DNA from 2 places in the Miniphocaeibacter sp. genome. Region 2 is predicted to be linked to the other one. Evidence: a T-box and tRNA genes for the amino acid it is inferred to sense, from the RefSeq annotation. Region 2 holds a T-box; the other holds one or more tRNA genes.
What was found. The T-box of region 2 lies ahead of serS (serine--tRNA ligase). A T-box ahead of a tRNA ligase gene usually reads a tRNA of that ligase, here a tRNA-Ser.

Region 1: it has a tRNA-Ser gene. The T-box ahead of serS (serine--tRNA ligase) is inferred to sense a tRNA for this amino acid. The anticodon was not compared.

The regions. Positions count from the first base shown of each region.
Region 1 covers NZ_JBASWB010000025.1:10,926-18,435, forward strand. The annotation lists gene WAO56_RS02715 (FtsX-like permease family protein) at 1-489, shown strand, start outside; gene WAO56_RS02720 (DNA/RNA helicase domain-containing protein) at 697-2,061, shown strand; RNA gene ffs (signal recognition particle sRNA large type) at 2,155-2,420, opposite strand; tRNA gene WAO56_RS02730 (tRNA-Ser) at 2,420-2,511, opposite strand; gene WAO56_RS02735 (DUF4349 domain-containing protein) at 2,741-3,685, opposite strand; gene WAO56_RS02740 (RNA polymerase sigma factor) at 3,678-4,205, opposite strand; gene mnmH (tRNA 2-selenouridine(34) synthase MnmH) at 4,425-5,450, opposite strand; gene WAO56_RS02750 (ABC transporter ATP-binding protein) at 5,760-6,461, shown strand; gene WAO56_RS02755 (FtsX-like permease family protein) at 6,463-7,510, shown strand, end outside.
Region 2 covers NZ_JBASWB010000073.1:81,380-89,891, forward strand. The annotation lists gene WAO56_RS10165 (ABC transporter substrate-binding protein) at 1-928, shown strand, start outside; gene WAO56_RS10170 (carbohydrate ABC transporter permease) at 1,052-1,885, shown strand; gene WAO56_RS10175 (carbohydrate ABC transporter permease) at 1,875-2,699, shown strand; gene WAO56_RS10180 (ABC transporter ATP-binding protein) at 2,708-3,823, shown strand; gene WAO56_RS10185 (sugar phosphate isomerase/epimerase family protein) at 3,870-4,601, shown strand; T-box leader at 4,797-4,963, shown strand; gene serS (serine--tRNA ligase) at 5,092-6,366, shown strand; gene WAO56_RS10195 (D-alanyl-D-alanine carboxypeptidase family protein) at 6,544-7,734, shown strand; tRNA gene WAO56_RS10200 (tRNA-Arg) at 7,743-7,818, shown strand; gene WAO56_RS10205 (NADPH-dependent FMN reductase) at 7,925-8,473, shown strand.

The DNA of each region.
Region 1 (7,510 bases), on a different contig from region 2:
GAATATTATGAAGGTAGGGGATTAGGTTCAGAAATGATCTTAAGTGGTGGATTGAAAGGAAGAGCAGTTAAGGAAGTGGAAATAAGTCAAATGAAAGGCTTTGTATCCTTTGTTATTTTTCCATTATTGTATATAGGAATAGTATATTCAATTGTAGCCTTGGCAATACTTTCAACTCAACAGTTAAGTGAGTTTAACAAATATAAATACAGTTATAATTTATTAAATAAATTAGGAATGAATAGTAAGGAATTAAAAAAAATAATATTTAAGCAAATAGGATACTATTATTCATTACCATTTATAACCTCAGTACTTATAAGTGGAGGCCTAATTATTTATTTAAGTGATAATTTTATATATTATACAGGGTTAAAAATACCAGTAATATCATTTTTTCTAGGTTCTTTATTAATTTATGGGGGAATTTATATTTTATATTTTATAGCAACGTATATTAGCAGTAAAAGAAATATCATATATAAATAAATATAGCAATGAATTTTATTTTATAACATAGAATTTATATATGTTTTTGGTTTTGGGTATAAGAAAATAAAGATATTGATATTTAGATAAAACATAAGTGATAGGGCTAAATAAATTAGAAAGATAAGTTTTAATAATTGATAGATTGTAAAATTAAATGCAACACCTAAAATAAAAAAAGTAGAAATTGAAAGTATAAAATCTCTAGTGGGAAAATTAAAATTATCTCACAGATATTTAGAGGGGTTTCATATATCTTATACTATTCCACAAATAGCAAAGGAGTTTGATCTTTTACGAATTGAAAAAAATAGAGTTGTTAATATTGAACTTAAAACGAAAGCTACAAAAGAAAGAATATATAAACAATTCTTACAAAATGAATATTATTTAAGCTTTCTAACAAAAGATTCATACTTGTTTTCCTATGTAAAGAAAACTAATAAATTGTACAAACTGGAAAATAAAGAATTAATAGAAACTGATTTAGCGGAATTAAGAAATATTTTAAAGATAAATTTAGATGACATTTTATTTAAGGATATTAATATATTTTTTAATCCATCAAATTATTTAGTATCACCATTTAATTCTACAGATAAATTTTTAGAAGGTAATTATTTTTTAACAAATCATCAAGATTATATTAAGAAAATTATCTTAAGGGACATATTAATAAAAAAATACACTTATTCATATATCGAAGGAAGTTCAGGAACGGGAAAATCTCTATTAGTATATGACATAGTAAAATCTCTAAGGAAAATAAATAAATTATATTGCATTATTCATACAGGGCAATTAAACAATGGCCATATTAAATTAATAGAAAAAAATTGGAATATTAGAAAAATTACAGACTTGGAGCAGGTTTTAAATTTCAAGTATGATGTATTAATTATAGATGAATCTCAACGATTAGAAAAGGAAGAAGTTGATAAAATTATTGAATATAGTGAAAGAAATAAAGTAAACTGTATATTTTCTATGGATCCAAAGCAGACTATGGAAAAAACTAATACTTCAGAAAAAAATATATTGGAATATATTGTTAAAAAAATAAAAGATATTAATCCTAATTATAGGGAAGGAATTTTAACAACTAACATACGTAGTAATATGGAAATAGAGGAGTTTATAAAAGTACTATTCAATAATAAAAAACACAAAAAAGAAAATACAAAATTTGAAAATATAATTGTAAATTATTTTAATCACTTGGAAGAAATGTTGGATTATTGCAAATATTTAAAAGATAAGAGGAATTGCGAAGCTATTTCTTATACAACATACTCTGAAAAAGACCCACTTTCAAAATTAAATATAGAATCGGAAAAATCAGCTCATAGTATTATAGGTCAGGAATTTGAAAACATATACTTAAATATTGATGAGAATTTTAAGTATGATCATAAAGGAAATTTGAAATATACAAGTCCGGGAAGGCGACCGTATTATAATCCAATTCAAATGGCTTACCAAATAGCAACAAGGGCAAAAAATAAAATTTATATTAATATATTAAATAATCCAAGTATGTACAGATATTGCTTAAAGATATTACAGGAATAAATCAATTATATGAAATTATCTTTTAGGGAAAAATTTCACAATAACAATAATAAAAAAACCATTGAGATTAATCTCAAAGGTTTTTTACTATGTAAGCACACCCAGCTTTGTCATAACAAACCTTAACGTTACCTAAATAGTTAGCTCGAAACAGGCTTCCTCGCGGCACACAAGAATGACTACTTATGGCTGCTTCATTCCTGATCTGACCAGGTTCATAGGTTCCTGTTGCGCAAGACCCATTTGTCAACACCACTTTTTTAGGGCAGGCTTAAGATTTATTACGCCTAGGCTGGGAATTCAACCCTGCTGTAGCGATTGCAGGTTACAGGGCATCGCTAGTTCCCCGTCTAGTGCATGGCGGAGAATAAGGGATTTGAACCCTTGAGACGCTCATCACGCCTACACGATTTCCAATCGTGCTCCTTCAGCCAGCTCGGACAATTCTCCATGTTACAGACTATTATTATAAGCTAAAAGGCTGTAATAGTCAAGGAGTTGATTAAAATATACTTTATATTTATAAAATGACAGATTGTAAAATTTTATGCAAAGCCTAGTAAGAACTTAGAATAAATTTTATTATTTCTGTTATATATTTAAGAACCATTGGTTAAAAAAAAGGTATCTACTTAAAGAGAACCCACCCTTATTAAATTAAGGGTAGGTTCATAGTAGTTTACTTTCTTCTTCTAAAAAATACAAAGACTATTATAAGTATTACAGATATTATTACTATAAAAGGAAGTAGGGTTATAAATCCTAAAATAATATTTTGAATTGTTCTTAAAAATATGATTTTTGAATTTTTAAAGGCATTTGTTATTCTTTTGCTAAATCCTTCGTTAATATTTTCAGTACCGGAATATTTTGTAACTTCATTTATATTTAAAACTACAGTAGTATAGTCTACTTCTTTACCAAGATATTCTAAATTGTCTTCATAGGATTTTTTCTCAGCTTCTGCTTCCTGTATTTTTCCTTCAATTTCTGTAATTTCACTTAGAGTTTTAGCTTCTTTTAGAAGTTCCTTAAGTCTTTCTAATTTTGTATTAACAATATTTAAATTATCTTCAACATTTTCAACTTCATCTGTTACATTATAGGATGATTTATTTGTACTGATTATATTAATATTTAATTCTTCAAAATCGTCTATAAATTTATTTACTTCTTCATCTGGAATTTTTATGAAATAGGTAGCATATCTTCCTGTATTTTCAGTTTTTAAATTGCTAATATCCTGATTTTCTACTTTACCCTTATATTTTGTAATTAGTTTTTCAGTGTCCTTTATGGTCTTATTAAAATCCAAGGTTTCAGAAGTTATATTTAAATTATCTATATATGCTCCTTCTAACTCATCACTTTTAGCCATTTCTTTTTTTTCTTCAAATAGTATTTCATTTTCAGAAACTTTATTTTGGCTGTTATAGATATTTGAACCAACAAAGATAGAAGGAATCAATATTATTATAACAGCGGCAGCTGCTACATATTTTCTAAAATTCTTTTTTAAAGGTAGCCTATTATTTTTTTGGGAAATCTGCTCTGTATTTTCAACAATTTCTCTTTCGTATTCATTTAAGGCCTTTTTTAATATTTCGTCAAATTTATTAGTCATAATTTTCACCTTCTAATTTATCCCTTAAAGTTTTTTTTGCTCTTTCAACTCTTTTTCGAGCATTTGATTCGGAAATATCCAAAGTTTCTGCTATATCCTTATATTCCATATTATGAACATAACGTAACATTAAAATATTACTGTATTCAATTTTTAAGTTTCTAATTAAATTAAGCAAGTTTTCATAATACATATCTTCTAAAGGATTAATCTCAATACTATTGTTTTGGAAAAATTCATCTTCAACAAAGGTAATATTCTTGTTCTTATTATGAATATCTATTGATTTATTTCTTGCAATAATAGCAATATAGCCCTTTGTTCTATTGGAATTATAGTCGTCTATATTCTTTAGATTATTGTGGACAGCTAGGAATGTTTCCTGTAATGCATCTTCTGACAGATTAGTATCTTTTAAAATGTTATTACATATGACAAAAACATAATTCTCGTATATTTTATATAGTTTATTAAATTTTTTAATATTATCTTCAATAAGATTAAGCAGAAATAATATCATATTTACCCTCCTTATGAATATAAACTGGTAAAAAGTACTTTTTGTGACATTTATTTTAAGTATATAGTAAAAATGATACAAATATTGGAATAATTAATTTTTATGAATAAAATTTGAATATAAGAGATTTTATAGAAGTAAATAAGGATGACAAATAAAAAGCAATATCTGAAGTTTATTAAAAAATAATCTCCCAATATTGCTATATAATCTATTAAATCATTTAAATAAGTATTTAGTTTTTTCTATAATTTCCTCTGTAACTTCTTTGGCATTATTATTTGTAAATTGAAAATCAAAGTTACTTACTCTATTTCTATATTTTTTGTCATAGTAATTAATACAAAGCTCTTTTGCAATATAATCATATTCATTTCTATCTAAAGCTTCTAGTAGACTGTTAGCAGCCTTGTTTGAAATATATTTTCTCATATAGTCTATAGAGTTTTTTATATCCTCTTTGTTTTGTGGTAAAGCATATTCCTTAACTAATCTTTTTACTCTTTCTTCAATAGGGGCATCTATTTTTATATTTATGGAAGTTGCCATTTTTTTATAAAGTAGTTCAGGAATGGAAATTTTACCAATTCTCTTTGATTCTCCTTCTATAAAAACATATTTGTTTTCATATTTGGAAATTTCTTCAAAAAGTAAGGACTCGAACATTTTTTGTTTAGGTTGTTCTTTTAATCCTACTGCTCCAAGAATAGAGCCTCTATGACCAGCTAAATTTTCTAAATCAATTACAGGGTAGCCCTTTAATTTTAAATTTTGTAAAATTTCAGTTTTGCCACAACCTGTATTCCCATATAATACAATAGGTGTAATTTTAGATATAAAATAGTTCATATTGTTGATAACATAATTTCTATAGCTTTTATATCCACCTTCAATACGAGTATTGGAAATATCAAGGGAATTTAAAAAACTGGAAAGTGACTTGCTTCTGTAACCACCTCTAGCACAAAAAATAACAATATTTTCAAATTTATTTTTCAGTTCTAAAAAATTACTAAAAATATCCGGTAGTCTTTTTGAAATAGATTCTACTGCTAATAATTTAGCCTCGTCTATTTTACCTTTAGAATATAAAGTACCAACTTCTTTTCTTTCTTCATTTAATAAAACCGGAATATTTATTGAGTTAGGAATTGTTCCCTCTTGGAATTCCAAAGGACTTCGTACATCTATAAGTATTTTGCTATTAAGTTTTCGAATACTTGTGTAAGTTAAAGTATTTGCCATAAAAACCTTCTTTCATTTCCTTAACATTATACTACTAGAGCCTGTTTTAGTCTATTTGTAAATAAAAAATAATTAGAATGTAGTAAACTAAGGTGACTATAAAAAGTTGAACTTTTTCCAGAGCGGAAATTTTGCTCTGGTTTTTTATATTATACTGTAGCTAATTTTATTTAATTATTTAAATAAAGGAGAAAATATTATAGTATATAAAATATTTAATATGTAGAGAATATATTTATATTAGGATTATTTTCAGTCATATGGTGTATAATTTTAATAGTATGAAAAAATATGTTTGGATGTGAAAATATGAGTTTTGTTGAAATGATAGACAGTTATAAAACTTATAAAATGGGAGATACAACTATATATGCTAATAAGGGGATTAATTTTACTATTGAAAAAGGTGAATTAGCAATAATAGTTGGTCCTAGTGGTGCTGGAAAATCCACTGTGTTGAATATATTAGGCGGAATGGATAAAAACGACAAGGGCCAGGTAATAGTAGATGGTAAGGATATTTCAGGTTATAACGATAAACAGTTAACAAAGTACCGCCGTTATGAAATAGGTTTTGTTTTTCAATTTTATAATTTAGTTCCAAATTTAACTTCTTTAGAAAATGTAGAGTTAGCCTCACAAATAGTTGAAAATGCTAAAGATGCCGAAAGCGTTTTAATAGATGTTGGCCTTGGTAATAGACTTAATAATTTCCCTGCTCAATTATCCGGTGGAGAACAACAAAGGGTTGCAATTGCCAGGGCTATAGCTAAGAACCCTAAATTGCTTTTATGTGATGAACCAACTGGTGCACTAGACTATAAAACAGGTAAGTCAGTATTGAAATTATTACAACAAACATGTATAGAAACAGGTACTACAGTTGTAATAATCACCCATAATAAGGCTATTGCTCCAATAGCTAATAGAGTTATAGAAATCAATGATGCTGTTGTGAGAAATATTACCATAAATGAAAATCCAGTTTCAATTGATGAAATAGAGTGGTAGTATGAAAGCTTTAAATAAAGATATTCTTAGGGAAATAAGAAAGAGCAAGGGAAGGGTTATATCCATACTGCTAATGGTTTCAATTGGTGTTTTAATTTTTGTAGGACTTAAAATAACAAGTCCTATTATGGCTGAAAGAGCAGATGATTATTTTAGGGAAACAAATGGAGTAGATATTATTGTTTCATCTACATATGGTTTAGAAGATGAGGATATTGAAATAATTAAAAACTCTTCTAATATAGATAATATTGAAACGGCCTATAATTATGATGTAGAAACTAAGGACAAAGAGAAATTAATTAGACTAAACTCCATTACTAAAAAAATAAATACAATAAAAATCACAGAGGGTAAATTACCTAAATCAAATGAGGAAATAGTTCTAAATGATGATTTAAAGGATGAATATTCAATTGGAGACTATATATCTTTTGCTAAAGAATATGTAGAAGAGGATGAAGAATATTCTTTAGAAAACTATAAATATAAAATTGTCGGTTTTGCTACAAGTCCTGACTATGTTGACAGTATAAATTTAGGTAATAGTTTAATTGGTGATGGAATAATAAAGGGTTTAGGATTTATTAATGAAGATAATTTTAATTTAGATAATTATTCTGTAGCTAAAATAACTTTTAAGGATTTAAAGAATTTAAATTTCAGTAATGAGAACTATAAAAAAATTGCTAAGGAGCATAAAAATAATTTAGAAGATGCATTATCTTCAAGAAAAAGAGAAGCCTTTGATGATAAAAAGGCAGAAGTATCTGAAAAAATTAAAGAAGGGGAAAATGAAATCCTCGATGCAAAAAACAAAATTTCAGATACAGAAAAAGAATTAAAGGATGCCAAGAAAAAAATTGAAGATGGTTATTCTGAATATAATAAAGGAAAATTAGAGTTAATTTCTTCAATATCCAAAGCTAAACAGGATTTAATTGCTGCTCAATCTGAGATTACGAAAAACAAGACAGAACTTGAAAGTAAAAGAGCAGAGCTAACTTATGGTGAAACGGAAATATTAAAGGCTCAGGCGGAAATTGATT
Region 2 (8,512 bases):
ATTCGATAAGGAAAATTCATCTTTTCTAACAGATAATTTTCTACCAAATATTTTAGATTTAGCAAAGAACAAAGATGGAAAACAAGTAGGAATACCATATTCTTTAAGTTCTCCAGTGCTATATTTAAATAAGGATTTGTTAAAAGAAGCGGGTTTAGATGAAAATGGTCCTACTACTTGGGAAGAAATAAAAAATATTTCTAAGACCATTAAAGAAAAAACCGGAAAATATGGAATTTATATTCAAGAACCAATGGACAATTGGGCAACACAGGCAGTTTTAGAAAGTAATGGTGCTAAATTTATTACAGACGGGAAAGCTTCATTTGCATCAAAAGAAGGTAAAGAAGCTTATAGTCTTTGGGCGGATATGGTTTTAGAAGATGAAACTGCCTTAAATATAGGTTGGGAAGAAGGAATTCAAAGCTTTATTAGAGGGGATGTAGCAATGATTTATACAACTATAGCCCAAAGAAATAATATTCAAAGCAACTCTGATTTTGAGATTACAGCAATAGAATCTCCGTCATGGGAAGGTAAGGAAGCTCGTTTACCTGCAGGAGGAGCGATGCTTTCTATAACTTCTACTAATGATGAAAAGAAAGCTGCTTCTTGGGAGTTTATTAAATACTTATATAGTGTTGAAAATATGGCTAAATGGACAATAGGAACAGGCTATGTACCTCCTCGTAAATATGTAGCTGAATCAGAAGATGGTTTAAAGAAGTTTTTAGAAGAAAATACTATGATGAAACCGGCAATTGAACAAATGGATAAAGTTATTCCCTGGGTTTCTTTTCCAGGTAATTCCGGCTTAGAAGCAGAGCAAAAACTATTGGATATGAGAGATCAAATTTTAACTGGAAAAGTAGACGTTGATGAGGCTATGGATAAAACTCAAGAGGAAATAAATAAATTATTAGATTAATTATAAGGAGTCGATTTTATCGACTCCTATAAAGTGATGAAAGGATTGTTAATATTGATTAAAAATAAGAAACTTAATTTTAAGAAAAATGATATTAAATCTATAATTTATCTTGCTCCGTCTTTGTTGGTATTTATATTGTTTATGGTAATTCCTTTGTTGTATACAGTATATTTAAGTTTTTTTAAATGGAATATGGTTTCACCAGAAAAAGAATTTGTAGGCTTAGAAAACTATATATCAATTTTTCAAAATAAGGAGAATTATAGAATAATTTTAAATTCTCTTTTATATATTGTTCTTTTAACTATTTTTTGTTGTGTTGTTCCATATATACTTTCATTTGTTTTGGAACAGATTATAAGTAAATTTAAGAACATATATAAATCTTTAATATTTATTCCATCGGTGATTTCATTAGTAGTGGCTTCTATACTATTTACATGGATTTTAAATCCTGTATCAGGACCACTATCTATTATCTTAGGTAAAGTAGGACTTAGTATTCCGTTTTGGAGTAAAATGGAAGGCTGGGTAATAGTTGTAATAAGTTTAATAACATCATGGAAGGTGTTTGGATATAATTTTATTGTTTTATATGCATCAATTGCTGGTATTTCAAGAGAATTAATAGAAGCGGCAAAATTAGATAATTTATCTAATACAAAAATCTTTTTAAAGATTATTTTACCAATGAGTAGTGCAACGGGAGTATATATTTTTATTATAACAATAGTTCAGGGAGTTCAATATGTATTTACACCTATTAAGGTAATAACTCAGGGAGGTCCAGATAATGCAAGTTCAAACTTAATATATAGTTCCTATCAGCAGGCCTTTGAAATGTATAATACAGGAAGTTCTTCAGCACTGTCAGTTATAACTATGATAATATTTGCAGTATTACTTATTCTTGAATTTAAATTTGTAGAAAAAGGAGTTTATTATGAAAACTAAAAACAAGAAAAATATAGTTTGGCATATTATTTTTATTCTAATAATTATAATATCTTTATATCCTATTATATTTTCAATAAGTAATTCCTTTAAACCCCTTAAAGATGCCTACCATACTATTTTAGATATTATTCCTAAAAAAATAACCTTGGAAAATTATAAGTATTTATTTGAATCTTTACCAATTTTTAAGATTACATTTAATACATTTATTGCTGCAACAGCAATAACATTAATAAAGCTATTTATTTCTTTTTTTGCCTCATATGCAATAGTATATGGTACTTTTAAAGGGAAAAGATTACTTTATTTTATATTCATAGGAACAATGTTTGTTCCATTTACCGTAACAATGATTCCAAATTATTTGATTATATCAAAGCTTGGCTTAATAGATAAAATATGGGGAATTATACTGCCGCAATTAGCAGATGCAATGGGGATATTTTTACTAACACAGACAATGCGTTCAATACCAAAGAGCTTAATAGAAGTTGCAAAACTGGATAATTTAAACGATAGAACTATAATGAGGGGAATTGTATTTCCACTGAGTAAACATGCAGTTTATTCAACGGGAATTTGGTTTTTTATAACTGCCTGGAATGAATATGTATGGCCTGTTTTAGTGTTAAAAACTACAGAAAATTATACATTACCACTAGCATTACAGAATTTTATAAGTTCAGAAGGCGGAACTAATTTTTCAGTTGCAATGGCTGTTTCTGTAATAGCAATGATATTACCGTTAGCATTGTATCTAGTATTTCAAAAATATATAATAGGAACTTTTGTATCAGCAGGAGTTAAGTAGGAGTAAAAATGAAAGAAATATTGTTAAAAAATGTATATAAATCATATAAGGACACGCCAGTTATAGAAAATTTGAATTTAGAAATAAAAGAAGGCGAAAGACTGGTATTATTAGGACCTTCTGGATGTGGGAAATCAACAATATTGCGTATGATAGCAGGTTTAGAAACAATATCTTCAGGAGAATTGTATTTAAATGGGAAAAATGCTACTAATATGCAAAGTGGACATAGAAATATTGCTATGGTTTTTCAGAATTATGCACTTTATCCAAATATGACTGTTTCAGAAAATATTACCTTTGGACTAAAAGCCAGTAAAATAGACAAGGAAGAGGTAAATCGACGATTAGAAAAAGTGTTAGATATGTTAGATTTAAAAAAATATAAAGATAGGTTACCTAAAGAACTTTCAGGAGGACAAAGGCAAAGAGTTGCTTTAGCTCGTTCAGTAGTAAAAAGATCAAATTACTTTTTATTAGATGAGCCATTGTCTAATTTAGATGTAACATTACGTCATAACGCTAGAAAACAACTAATTAAAATACACGAAATGTATAAACATACATTTGTTTATGTTACTCATGATCAAGTAGAAGCTATGACAATAGGTCATAGAATAGCTTTATTAAATGAGGGTAAAATCCAAATGATAGATACTCCGGAAAAAGTATATAATTATCCTAGTAATATATTTACTGCTTCATTTATTGGAAATCCTAAAATGAATTTGAAAAAAATAAAATTGGAGAAGAACAGGGTAATTATTAAAAAACAAAGTATATTAATTAATGATGTTTGGGAAGAGGTATTAAAGAAAAACAATAATTCTAATTTAATCGTAGGAACTCGTCCGGAACATTTAAAAATTTCAAAAGAAAAAGTAGATAATTCAATTTTTGGAGTTATTAAATTTATAGAAAATCTTGGTCCCAACTATGCCATAGTAGTTGATGTAGATGGTGATGAGTGGATAGTTTTAGATGATTATAAAAATTGGGAAATAGGAAATAAAGTTAGTATTTCCTTTAATGACTATAAATTACATTTTTTTAATGAAAATACTGAAAACAACATAGGTTATCCAAAGGAAGTGGAAAATTATGACAATTTATATAAGCACTAATATTTATGCTAAAACCTCTTTTTTAAATATATTTAAACTTTTTAAAATGGTAGATAATGAATTTCAAATAGGCATAGAGATATTTCCAATTTTAAAAGAAGGAAAAATTATAGAAGAAATAACAGAATCTATTGATGAATTAAAAAAATATGCAATAAGTTTTCATGGACCATATTATAATATAGAGCATAGTGCACCTAAAGGCAGTTTAGAATATAAGAAGGCAATTAATGATTGTATAGAGGTCTTTAAGTTAGGAAAAATATTAAGGGGAAAGTATTTTGTATTTCATCATAACAATAAAGTAGTAAATGCAGATGTAAAAGAAGAGATGATTTATAATTCAAGACTTAATTTATTAGAATTAAATGAAATTAGCAAGGAATACAACATCTCAATATATGTTGAGAATGCAGGAGTTAATTCTATAGGAAATAATCTATTTACAGAAAAAGAGTTTATAGAAGAATGCTTAAAAATAGAAAATTATATTCTAATAGATATAGGGCACATAAATGCTAATGGTTGGGATTTAGAAAATATAATAAAAACATTACAAAATAAAATAAAAGCTTATCATGTTCATAATAATAATGGGTTTGATGATAATCACGACAGAATTTTAAATGGAACTTTGGACTTTAATAACTTTAAGAAACTATATAAAAAGTATACCCCAGAAGCTGATATAGTTATAGAATACGGTGAGGTTGTTTCTGAAGATTTTAATGGCGTAGTTCAGGATATAGAATTTATAAAGAAAAATTTTGACCTATAATAGTATAGTAAATATTTCGACAACTTATGGATTAATAGTTTTAGTATAAGAATAAAATATAAGCCTAATTATTACTTAAGTGAACTAAGGAAAAAAAATCTTGTAAAAATTATATATAACTAGAATATAACTTTCTTTTCACTAGGCTTTAACTTGTTGATAAACTAAGTATATGGTATAATTATTTATAATTTCATATTAGCGATGAAAGGAAGTAGTATATAATTTTTCAAGCATAGAGAGTTTGCGGCTGGTGTAAGCAAATATTGAATATTATAGAATCCGTCCTGGAGCTAAAGGCCTATAAGTGACGATATTTTATCGTAATTAGGGTGGCAACGCGGGTATTACTCGTCCCTTTTATTAAGGGATGAGTTTTTTTATTTTATAATAAAATTATACCTGTAATAAAAGAATAATTAACTAGTAGATTTTCTTAAATCTATATTTTATAGTAGTGGCGTGGCTATTTAAAATACAAGGAGGAATTATGTTAGATATTAGAAGATTAAGAGCAGACAAAGAGGGAGTTTTAAAAGCTTTAGAAAAAAGACATGGGGATTTTCCGATAGATAAACTTTTAGAAGTTGATGAAAAAAGAAGAAACACCATTAAACAAGTTGAAGAAATGAAGGCTGAGCAAAACAAAATCTCTAAACAGGTTCCAGTATTGAAAAAAGAAGGAAAAGATACTACAGAAGTTTTTGCTCAAATGAAGGAATTATCAAATAAAGTTAAGGAATTAGATGAAGAAGTAAGAAAATATGATGATGAAATATATAATTATTTAGCAAATATTCCTAACACTCCAGCTGATGAAGTACCAGAAGGAGAAGATGATTCAGACAATGTTGAAATCAGAAAATGGGGAGAACCTACTAAATTTGATTTTGAACCTAAAGCCCATTGGGATTTAGGAGTGGATTTAGATATATTGGACTTTGAAAGAGGAACTAAAATTTCAGGTTCAAGATTTTCTGTATTTAAAGGTTTAGGAGCAAGACTTGAAAGATCAATAATAAACTTTATGCTTGATTTACATACGATAGATCAAACATATGAAGAAGTTTGGGTTCCTGTAATGATGAATAGAAGAGCCATGTTTGGAACAGGACAATTACCAAAATTTGAAGAGGATATGTTCTATGTTCCACAAAAAGATCTTTTCTTAGCACCAACAGCAGAAGTACCAGTTACAAATTTATTTATGGATGAGATAATTGATGGAGCAAGATTGCCTATTCATTATACTGCTTATTCACCTTGTTTTAGAGCAGAAGCAGGTTCAGCAGGAAGAGATACAAGGGGATTAATTAGAAACCATCAATTTGATAAGGTGGAGTTAGTTAAATTTACAGATCAGGAAACAAGTTTTGATGAATTGGAAAAATTAACAAATGATGCTGAAGAAGTACTACAAAAATTAAATATACCTTATAGAGTAGTAATATTATCTTCAGGGGATTTAGGATTTTCTTCTGCAAAAACTTACGATATAGAAGTTTGGATGCCAAGCTACAATAGATATGTAGAAATTTCTTCATGTAGTAACTTCTTGGACTTCCAAGCAAGAAGAGCAAATATAAAATATAGGGATGAAAATGGAAAAGTTAAATTTGCTCATACTTTAAATGGTTCAGGTTTAGCAGTAGGAAGAACATTAGCTGCCATACTTGAAAACTGTCAAAATGCTGATGGTACAATAACAATTCCAGAAGTTTTAAGACCTTATATGAATGGTGTAGAAAAAATAGAAAAGAAATAGTATTTAATTAATAGGGTAGATTATAGGTCTATCCTATTAATTTGTTTAAAAACCAATTATAATAAAGTTAGGGAAATTTTGTATATTATAATTTTAAAAATATTTTTCTAATATTACAATATGCTAACAAAGTTTAATATACATTTTCTTTATTGTATAATAACTATGAGGTGGGATATGAAAAAGAAAAAACAACTATTTGCTTTTATTTTGACACTTGTATTAATTTTTTCAAATATATCATTTGCAGCAATACCAGGTTTTGAAGATTCTACTAAGGGTTACATAATTGCTGAATTTGATAGTGATACAATAATTTCATCTTATAATGAAGATGAGGTAGTATCTATTGCTAGTATTACAAAACTTATGACATATATTTTAACAAAGGAAGCAATAGAAAAAGGAAGCTTAAATTTAACCGATTCTATTACGGTAACAGAAGATATTGCTGCTATTGGAGGCTCTTCACTATCCCTAGCGACAGATCAAAGTGTAACAATAGAACAATTGTTAAAGGGTTTAATAATTGTTTCTGGCAATGATGCGGCCTATGCATTAGCAAAAACCGTTGGAGGCTCTGAAGAAGAATTTACTAGGTCCATGAATGAAAAAGCTAAAGAAATAGGCTTGGAAAAAGCTAATTTTGTTAACGCATCAGGACTTCCAGATTCAAATACAAAGGAAGAAAACACAATGACAGTAAGAGATGTTTATAGACTGTCTAGGTATGTTTTAGAAACCTACCCTGAAATTTTAGAGCTTACATCAACAAAAGTTTTAGAAATTCCTGAATTACAAGTAAGTAAACAAAGTACAATACCACTACTAGGAGAAATTGCAGGGATAGATGGATTAAAAACAGGAACTACAGACGCAGCGGGCTATTGTTTAGTTTCTACATTTAAACCAATTTCCAACGAAACATTAAAAGAACATAGATTTATTTCTATTTTAATGGGAGCTAACTCCAATGATGATAGAAGAAACATTGCTGAAATTATATTCAACTATATAAATGGAAATTATGTATATGGTAAAGTAGTAGATGAAAATGAAGTTTATAGAGAATTAAAAATTAATAGCATAGATTCAGGAGTAGTAGAAGTTTATCCTAAGCAAACTAGAGATATTTTATATGATAAAACTGAAGGACTGACTATAACAGGAGATATAAATATAGAGGTAACTGGACCTTTAAAATCAGGGGATAAGGTTGGAGTATTGTCAATTAGGGGAAATGATGGTAAAGTATATGATGTTGATTTAATTGTCAAAGAGGATTATAATAAAGCAGGGTTTGGTACAAGAGTGAAAAGAATGTTTTCAGATATTTATGAAAATACAAGATTGTATTTAAACTTTTAAATCAATATGCCCCCATAATTAAGCTGGATATAATACTCCCCTCCTAAGGGAGATTCACTGGTTCGAGTCCGGTTGGGGGTGCCATAAAGTCGAAAATCTTAAAGATTTTCGACTTTTAATTTTATTAATAGAATTTATTGGGTAAAAATTTAATGTACGTATATATATAATTAATCTATAGGAGGATAAAATGAAAAAATTAGGAATATTTGTTGGAAGTTTAAGAGAAGGATCTTATTCAAAGAAAACTGCAAAAGTAATTGCGAAACAATTAGAAAATGATTTTGAAGTATCTTTTATAAATATAAGAAACTTGCAATTTTATGACGAAGATTTGGAACAAGAGGGAAAAGTACCTGCTGAATGGACTAAGTTTAGAGATGAAGTAAAGGAAATGGATGCATTTTTATTTGTAACTCCAGAGTATAACCGATCTGTACCAGCTGTATTAAAAAATGCTTTAGATGTTGGATCTAGACCTTATGGTTCTAGTGTTTGGGATGGTAAACCAGGGGCTATAGTTTCTACTTCAACAGGTGCTATTGGAGGTTTTGGAGCTAATCATCATTTAAGACAAAGTATGACATTTTTAAATGTATATATGATGCAACAACCAGAAATATATTTAGGAGATTCAGGGGCTTGTTTTAATGATGAAGGTCAGGTTGTTGAAAGAACTGAAAAATATTTAAATAAATTTTCCCAAGCTTTTAAAACTTGGGTTAATAAGTTTAATTAATAAAATAAGGAATTAGTTGTTGAATCCCCTTGTCAAATA